DNA from 2 places in the Clostridium pacaense genome. Region 2 is predicted to be linked to the other one. Evidence: predicted binding sites of a transcription regulator. Region 2 holds the regulator's gene; the other holds the start of a gene.

Region 1 (4,436 bases), on a different contig from region 2:
AAATCCTTCAGGATTTCTCAGCGAATAGCACCGATTCCCCGTCTTTTAGCTTGTCAGGGCCTTAGAGTGTGTTTGAAGCTGCCCCTCCGGAACCCAGCGTCCCAGCCACCGCCGCCCTGAGGAATCCACCCGGCTGCGACCGCCCCGCCACTGGGACAAGGCCCGTCCTGGCCCGCTCCGCGGACGCAGCACTCACCGCCCCATCCGTCAACCACCCATCTCCACCCCATACACCTCCATCTGTGTCAACGCCGGAAACGGTGACGGGTCATCTGCCTTTATAAGCCGACCAAAGCTAAGCCAGGAAATCCCCTGCCGCTTCAAGGGAATGACATGCGGCTCCACGCTCTTCTCCAGGCTGACAGTCTCCTCCGTCCCATCAGAGAATGTGAAGGTCACGCTTTCCCACCAGTTATCATGGGGGAAATCCGCCCTTGTATAAAGTACAATCTTATCAAAATCCACCGGACGTCCGAAGTCCAGCGTCATCTGTGCATCATCCTGCTGGTTGATTCCCCATGACTCATAAGGCCATTTTCCATGGGACAGGTTAGCCGTCACGCCGTCAATGGCGTTGCGGGCAGCGAACACGGCTTCCCCCCTGGTCTCCACATTCGCATAGGCATGGGGATAATATCCATGTTCCCCGTGCTGGTCCATCACATTCTTTGCCAGGTTTTTGTAAGCTCTAATCTCATAGTCAGCAGCATACCGGATGGTCAGGTAATGACGTTCCCCTGTAAAGGATTTCGGATTATAGGATGTCTTTTTTTCTGCAAATGGTATGTCATAGGCCAATACATCCTCCGTTGCATAGATATAGGATTCATCCATTGTATCGTCTACACGCACAATATAAAAGCGGTTCTTCTCGGGCAGGCAAAACTCAATCCTGTCCCCTTCCTCATACTCCCCTTTCCAGGCCAGGACTGCCTGTGAGGCCCCCTCCATGGACGCCTTCATCTCATTATCTTTGTTTAAAACTGTAATTTTAAATGCCATATATGCCTCCAGATATTTAGAATGTTTTATAGATTGTATCACATGGCCGTGGAAGTTGCCATGTACATTTTTCATGGTTAAATACAATTTATCCTTCCCGGACCAGCATATCCAAATAAAGCGGATACAGCGCCCTGCCGGCGACATATCCGCTTTATCATCTAACTTGTCTTATCCGTTATCCTGATACTTATCCCCATATGGGACTTCCAAATCCCCGGTCCTTGTCCGGGTATTACATCAGTGACAGATACAGGTTCTTGATGTCCTCCAGGGTCGGATCCTTTGGATTGCCCGGACGGCATGCGTCATCCATGGCTGACTGGGACAGGAAGTCCACGTCCTCCGGCTTAAGGATTTCCTTTAAATCAGCAGGGATGCCCACATCTGCGGACAGCTTCTTCACTGCATCCACGGCTGCCTTGCGGTACTCGTCCTGGCTCATGTCCTCCACGCCTTCAACGCCCATTGCGATAGCAATATCCCTGAACTTGGTTCCTGTGCACGGCGCATTGTATTCCATGACAGTCGGAAGGATGATTGCATTGGCAACGCCATGAGGAGTATCATATAATGCCCCCAGTCCATGGGCCATGGAATGGACGATTCCCAGACCACAGTTGGAAAATCCCATGCCGGTAAGGTACTGTCCAAGGGCCATACCTTCCCTGCCCTCGGGCTTGTTCTCTACAGCATCGCGCAGGCTGCGGGCAATGACCTCAATTGCCTTTAAATTGAACATATCCGTCATTTCCCAGGCTCCCTTGGTGGTGTAGCCCTCGATTGCGTGGGTCAGCGCATCCATTCCGGTTGCCGCGGTCAGTCCCTTTGGCATGGAGGACATCATTTCCGGATCCACCACTGCAACAACAGGGATATCATGTGTATCCACACATACGAATTTACGCTTTTTCTCAACATCCGTGATTACGTAGTTGATGGTAACCTCTGCCGCGGTTCCGGCTGTGGTTGGAACTGCAATGATTGGAACACATGGGTTCTTGGTAGGTGCAACGCCCTCCAGGCTTCTCACATCCTCGAATTCAGGGTTGGTAATGATGACGCCGATGGCCTTGGATGTATCCATGGAGGAGCCTCCGCCGATGGCAATGATATAATCAGCCCCGGAAGCCTTAAATGCAGCAACGCCTGTCTGTACGTTCTCAATGGTGGGATTGGGTTTGATATTGGAATAAATCTCATAGGCAAGGCCTGCGTCCTCCAATACCTTTGTCACCTTGCTGGTTACGTTAAACTTAATCAGGTCCGGGTCAGAGCAGACAAATGCCTTCTTGAATCCTCTTGCCTTTGCCTCATTGGCAATCTCTGCGATTGCGCCTGCGCCGTGATAGGATGTCTCATTTAATACAATTCTGTTTGCCATGATTTACCTCTCCTTCTCTTATAAAATGCGTCCGGAATGTTCCGCCGCAATTGCCTGTTTCATTTGTTAATATTATAACAACGGCAGTGGAAAAATAAAAGTGACAAACATCTCTGTCTGTCACTTTTTCTCTGTTTTTGTGCAGCTTTACTATTTTCATTGTGTACTATTACCAGTTTGCTTCATTGACCGGTTTACGCTTTTTCCATGATTCCGACACGCGCCAAAATCACAGCAGTTTTAAACGGTCAAACACATTTGCCAGCTTGGGCGGCATGGCATCCACCAGTTTGGCGGACATGGCCCGGGGAGAATCCTTCATGCCTCCCAGGACCCATTTTACCGTCATGTAAACCGAACCCTGGCAGTACATTTCCAAAAGGAAATGCAGCTCCTGGTCCAGCGCCCTGCTGTCCTTCCTCGCCAGGAGGTCTGTATAGAACTGGAGAATCAGTTCAAAATCGTGCTCTTTTAATGAATTCCTGTCGTCTGAGCGGAACGCTTCCGTGAAAAACACCTTTTCATTGACTATGAATTCAAACTTCTGTGTCAGGCTTTCGCCCACCGTGTGCCCCATCCCTATCTGTTCAAAGGACTGAAGCACCAGCTTATCAAAATACCAGTTTATCAGGTCATATTTATCCAGGAAATTCCTGTAAAATGTCTGCCGGGTAACGCCGCAGCCCTCCACAATCTCCTTGACCGTAATCTTATCCACGGGAGCTGACTTCATGCATTCCTTCATGGAGGCTGCCAGCTTATATCTGGTTTTTTCCTGTTTGTTCATCTCAGCCACGGTATCCCCTACCCCCTTTGGATACCATTATACTAGAAATCCCCTGCACCTGCTACCTGTTTTTGAAAATGCTTACCATCGCCTTCCACATCTGTACCAGTACGTTCCACATCCTGCGCAGCGGGCTTTCTTTTGCCTTTGCCACCTCTGCGTCCGCGGTCTTGGCCTCGTCGTCATCCACACTGATTTCATCGGTCCGCAGGACTATCTGCAGCGTCTTTGGCGGCCGGTTCTTATCTGAAGTAAATGAAACCCGTTCCGCGGATGGATCCATGAACAGGAACCGGTTATCCGTGTCGAATTTGTCCAGTTCATTGTCAATGGTATCCTTCATGGTGCGTCCGGCCTGGCGCATGGCGGTCGTGCTGTCAAATATGCTCAGGCTCTTGTCTAAAAGCTCCATGCTGCCCCGCAGGCTCTCACGCGCAGCCGCGTCAAAGTCGTCGCTGCTGTCCTTTAAGGTGTTCTGGACAATGGTCATGGTGCTGATGCCATTGTTGAGCGCTTGTGTTGTCCGGCTCACCAGTTCCTTGGAATCGTCCAGGGTGTCCTGTAAATCCGGATAATAGGCATCCAGGGAATCGTGGAGCGCGGTCAGATCCTCGATGAGGATATCCAGGTTATCCACGATTTCCGCACTGTATTTGGCAGAGTCCGAAGTATCATCCATAAGGTTGGACATGAGGCCGGAAAGCTCACTGCTCTTTTTGGATATATCCGTCAGCATGGACTGCCTGCCAGCTAACAGTTCCATCAGCGTCTGCATATCCACCGGGACCTCGGGGGCGCTTACCAGGGGTACATTGTGTTTTTCAATGGCTGCGGTTTTTCCTGATTTGGAAGCGCTGGAAAGTGCTGTTACTGTGATGGTACCAGCATTGGCATTGGCGCTGCTATTGGTGTTGGCGCTGGCGATGCTATTGGCGTTAACGCTGGCGTTGGCACTGGAGATGCTATTGCTCCGGCTTCCACTTGCCTGACCAGACTTTCCTACCGTGGTTCCGCCAGCCTGATTGTCTTTAGCATCCGTGGTTCCACTTGCCTGGTTATCTTTTCCATCGGCAGAACTGCTGGCCTGGCCAGCGTTACCGCCTGTAGTTCCACTGCTTGGGTTATCCTTACCGTCCGTGGTTCCGCCGCTCTGGTTATTCTTTCCATCGGTAGTCCCGCTTCCCTGACCAGCGCTTCCGTCCGTGGTTCCGCTTCCCTGATCACCTTTCCCATCGGTAGTCCCGCTTCCCTGGCCAGCGTTAC
Region 2 (4,436 bases):
CTTCTCAAGGTAATAATCGTAGTTGCCGATATAATTAATCAGGGACTGGCTGGTCAGGTCCAGTATCCTGGTGGCGGTGCGGTTGATGAAATAACGGTCATGGGACACATAAAGCACGGTGCCCGTATAGCGGCAGAGGGCGCTTTCCAGTATCTCCTTGGACGTGATGTCCAGATGGTTGGTAGGCTCATCCAGTAAAAGGAAGTTGGCGTCGGAGAGCATGAGCTTGGCCAGGGACACGCGTCCGCGTTCCCCGCCGCTTAAGTCCCGGATCAGCTTGAACACATCATCGCCCGTGAACAGGAAGGAGGCCAGGGTATTGCGGATCTGGGTATTATTCATGTCAGGATAGGTATCCTGTATCTCCTCAAACAATGTCTTGTCCATGTGCAGGACCTGGTGTTCCTGGTCGTAATAACCGATGTGCACCTTGGAACCCAGGCGGATTTCGCCGCTGTCAGCCTCCAGGAGGCCGTTGATGATTTTTAACAGGGTGGTCTTGCCGGTTCCGTTGTTGCCTATGATAGCCACCCGTTCCCCGCGTTTGATATCAAAATCCACGTGGGAAAAAAGGGTCTGGGCGTCAAAGGATTTGCTTAATTCCCTGACCGTCAGCACATCATTGCCGCTGATTACATCCGGCTCCAGCCGTATATCCATGGAATCGTCAATTTCCACCGGTTTATCCAGCCGCTCAATCTTATCCAGCATCTTTTCACGGCTCTCTGCACGCCGGATGGACTTTTCACGGTTAAAGGATTTAAGCTTGGTGATGACTGCTTCCTGATGCTTGATTTCCTGCTGCTGGTTTAGATATGCCCTGATTTTGGCATCCCGGAGCATGGCTTTCTTGTCGCTGTAGGCGGAATAATTGCCTGAGAACATGGTCCCGATGCCGTTATCCAGCTCCACAATCTTGGAAACCACACGGTCCAGGAAATAACGGTCATGGGCAACGATGATCACGCTGCCTGAATAACCCTTCAAATAGGTTTCCAGCCAGGCAATGGACTCCATGTCCAGGTGGTTGGTCGGCTCGTCAAGCAGCAGTACGTCCGGCTTGGTGAGCAGGAGCTTGCCCAGGGAGACACGGGTTTTCTGACCGCCGGAAAGGGTGTTGATGGGCTTGGTAAATTCGTCCTCGCTGAATCCAAGGCCTTTTAATACGCCCGTGACCTCGCTTTTATAAGCATAGCCATTGGCCAGTTCAAAGGCATGGTTTAAGCGGCTGTATTCCGCCAGCATGGCTTCCAGGGCATCGCCTGAGGCGGAATGCATCTTAAGCTCCAGGCTGCGGATCCGCTCCTCCATCTGTATGACCGGGCGCTTTACCTCCAGAAGGGCTTCGTAAATCGTGCTTTCGCTGTCCAGGTCCTGGTGCTGCGCCAGATAACCTATGGTGGAGCCCTTGCTGAGGGCCACAACGCCCTCGTCTGCAGCCAGTTCGCCGATGATGATTTTCAGAAGGGTGGTCTTGCCTGCGCCGTTAATGCCCACAATGGCCGCCTTTTCGTGGTCTTCCAGGTGGAAGGAAACCTGCTTTAAGATATGTTTGTCACCGAAGGACTTGGTTATATTGCTGCATGATAAAATCATGGTTAAACTCCTTTGCATTGTACACCGGCGCCCCATCCGGGCGGGGAACCGGGGCGCTGTCTTTACGCGCTTATATGGGAAGGAAACCCGCATATACCGCCTGTTTTTCAAGGCTCCAGACCGCCGGGATTTCCACATTATACTTTCACCAGTATAATATAATAGGAAAATTTTTTCAAGAACATACTGAAACGTGTTTGACATTTTTTTGACACTTGTTTATAATAGAACCATTAGGTATTTATAGAAACGCGTAAGGGGAAGGTGGAACACAATGGAACGCAAAGAGATATCAAAGGCGGTAATTTCAAGATTGCCCCGCTATTACCGCTACCTGGGTGAACTGATTGAGGAGGGTGTGGAACGCATCTCTTCCAATGAACTTAGCGCCAGGATGAAAGTAACGGCATCACAGATCCGTCAGGACCTTAATAATTTTGGAGGATTCGGCCAGCAGGGATACGGTTATAACGTCAAGTACCTGTATGCCGAGATAGCAAAGATTTTAGGGATTGACCAGCAGCACAACCTGATCATCATCGGGGCTGGCAATCTGGGGCAGGCCATTGCAAACTATACGAATTTCGAAAGGCGTGGATTTGTCATCAAGGGCATGTTTGACATTAACCCCAAGCTGATTGGCCTGGTAATCCGCGGGATTGAGATCCGCTCCGTGGATGATCTGGAGCACTACATCAAGGAGAATGAGATTCAGATAGCGGCCCTGACCATTCCAAAGACAAAGGCGCCTGAGATTGCAGACCGTCTTGTCCAGGCCGGTATCAAGGCAATCTGGAACTTTGCCCATACTGATCTGGTGGTTCCGGATGATGTGGTAGTGGAGAATGTCCATCTGTCTGAAAGTCTGATGCGCCTGTCATACAGGGTATGCAGCATGTACGACCAGAAGACGGAAGAGGGAAAAGCATCAAAGTAAGAATCAGCCGGCAAGCAAAGGAGCCATTCTTTATGCTTGCCGGCCTTTGCTTTTTACAGGAGGTAAATGCGGATGAGAACACTGGTAACGGCAAAACAGATGAAGGCGGTGGACGCCCATACCATCCATACCATAGGCATACCGTCCATGGTCCTGATGGAACGGGCGGCCCTTTGGGTGGCAGAAGAGGCAGAGGCCCTGGCCGGACAGAGGGATGCTGTCTGGGCGGTGTGCGGCACCGGCAACAACGGGGCGGACGGCGTGGCGGCGGCCAGGATGCTTTATCTGAAAGGATATCAGGCTTGTATTTACGTGGTGGGGAACCTGGAAAAGGGGACAGAGGAGTTTAAGGCCCAGGTATCCATTGCGCGCAGGCTGGGCATGGAGGTCAGGCCCTGGACCGGGGCAGTGGATGGGGAGTGCTGCCTTCTCATTGACGCGGTATTCGGCGTGGGCTTAAGCCGTCCCATCGAGGGGGAGTACAGACAGTGCATGGAAATGCTGTCTGAAAAGAGGATTCCCCATACCATCGCGGTGGATGTTCCCTCGGGAATCCATGGGGACACGGGGGCTGTCATGGGCATTGCGCTGAAGGCGGATGTCACTGTCACCTTTGGCTGGGAGAAGACCGGAACAGCCCTTTATCCGGGCAGGGAATACGCGGGCAGGGTAAAGGTATGCGATATCGGATTCCCGGAAACAGCCCTTGGGGCCGTGGCGGAGGCAGAGGAAGGGTGTGGATACGCCTTCACCTACGGGCCGGAGGATCTGGCTCTTATTCCAGGCCGGCCCGCCTATTCCAATAAGGGAACCTTTGGGAAGGTGCTGATTGCAGCAGGGTCGCGGAACATGTGCGGCGCCGCATACCTCAGCGCCCTGGCTGCCTACCGCACCGGCGCCGGGCTGGTTAAGCTCCTGACCGTGGAGGAAAACCGCCAGATCCTTCAGGAACGCCTGCCGGAAGCCATCATCGTCACCTACACGGCGGACCAGCTGGTTTCGGGCAGGGAAGAGTTCAAGCGCATGATTGAGGAGCAGATGAACTGGGCGGATGTGGTGGTGCTGGGGCCGGGACTTGGCAGCGAACCATATGTGGAATACCTGGTGGAGGATATACTGACCAGCGCCTTTGTGCCTGTGATCATTGATGCGGACGGCCTCAATGCCATAGCCGGGCATCCGTACCTGACCACCTACTACACGGAAAACATCATAATCACCCCCCATCTTGGGGAGATGGCCAGGCTGACAGGGGAGGGCATCGATGCCATCAAGGAGAATCTGGCCGGGGCAGCGCTGGAATATGCGGGGCGGTACGGCATTACCTGCGTGCTTAAGGATGCTGCCACGGTGGTGGCAGGCAAGGACGGGACGCTCTACATTAATTCCAGCGGCAACAGCGCCATGGCCAAGGCCGGTTCCGGCGATGTCCTTACGGGTATCATCGCAGGCCTCGCGGCCATTGGCATGGAGGAAGAACAGGCCGCCCTGATGGGGGTCTACCTTCACGGCAGGGCAGGAGAGGCGGCAGCCAGGCAGACAGGGCAGCACAGCCTTCTGGCATCGGATCTGGCACATGCAATCGGGAGGGCTATGGAGCCCGCGATGGAATGAGACAAAACAGGAGGCAGATAAAATGAAACCATACAGCAGGGTATATGCGGCCATCCATCTGGATGCGGTGGCTGCCAATATGGAGGCCATGAAGGCAAACCTCCCGGCTTCCACGTCCATGATCGGCGTGGTCAAGACAGACGGTTACGGACATGGCGCAGTGCCGGTTGCCAGGACCATTGACCCGTATGTGGACGGATATGCCGTGGCATCCGTGGACGAAGGCATCATCCTGCGCCGCCACGGCATACGCAAGATGATCCTTGTCCTGGGCGTGACCCATGAAAGC

Evidence for each region. The regulator Rex, encoded in region 2, represses fermentation and respiration genes when NADH is low (regulators of the CRP and FNR family bind a similar motif). The targets are predictions, from matches to a motif close to ATTGTTAANNNNTTAACAAT.
Region 1: a site for Rex is predicted at 2,449-2,468, ahead of fucO (lactaldehyde reductase). Genes of this name have one in related genera too.

The regions. Positions count from the first base shown of each region.
Region 1 is NZ_JAJFEB020000003.1:205,832-210,267, reverse strand. Features, by position in the region: gene LK536_RS37050 (carbohydrate-binding protein) at 208-1,002, opposite strand; gene fucO (lactaldehyde reductase) at 1,238-2,386, opposite strand; gene LK536_RS37040 (TetR/AcrR family transcriptional regulator C-terminal domain-containing protein) at 2,616-3,173, opposite strand; gene LK536_RS37035 (methyl-accepting chemotaxis protein) at 3,235-4,436, opposite strand, start outside.
Region 2 is NZ_JAJFEB020000001.1:402,779-407,214, reverse strand. Features, by position in the region: gene abc-f (ribosomal protection-like ABC-F family protein) at 1-1,596, opposite strand, end outside; gene LK536_RS31555 (redox-sensing transcriptional repressor Rex) at 1,871-2,533, shown strand; gene LK536_RS31550 (NAD(P)H-hydrate dehydratase) at 2,606-4,147, shown strand; gene alr (alanine racemase) at 4,170-4,436, shown strand, end outside.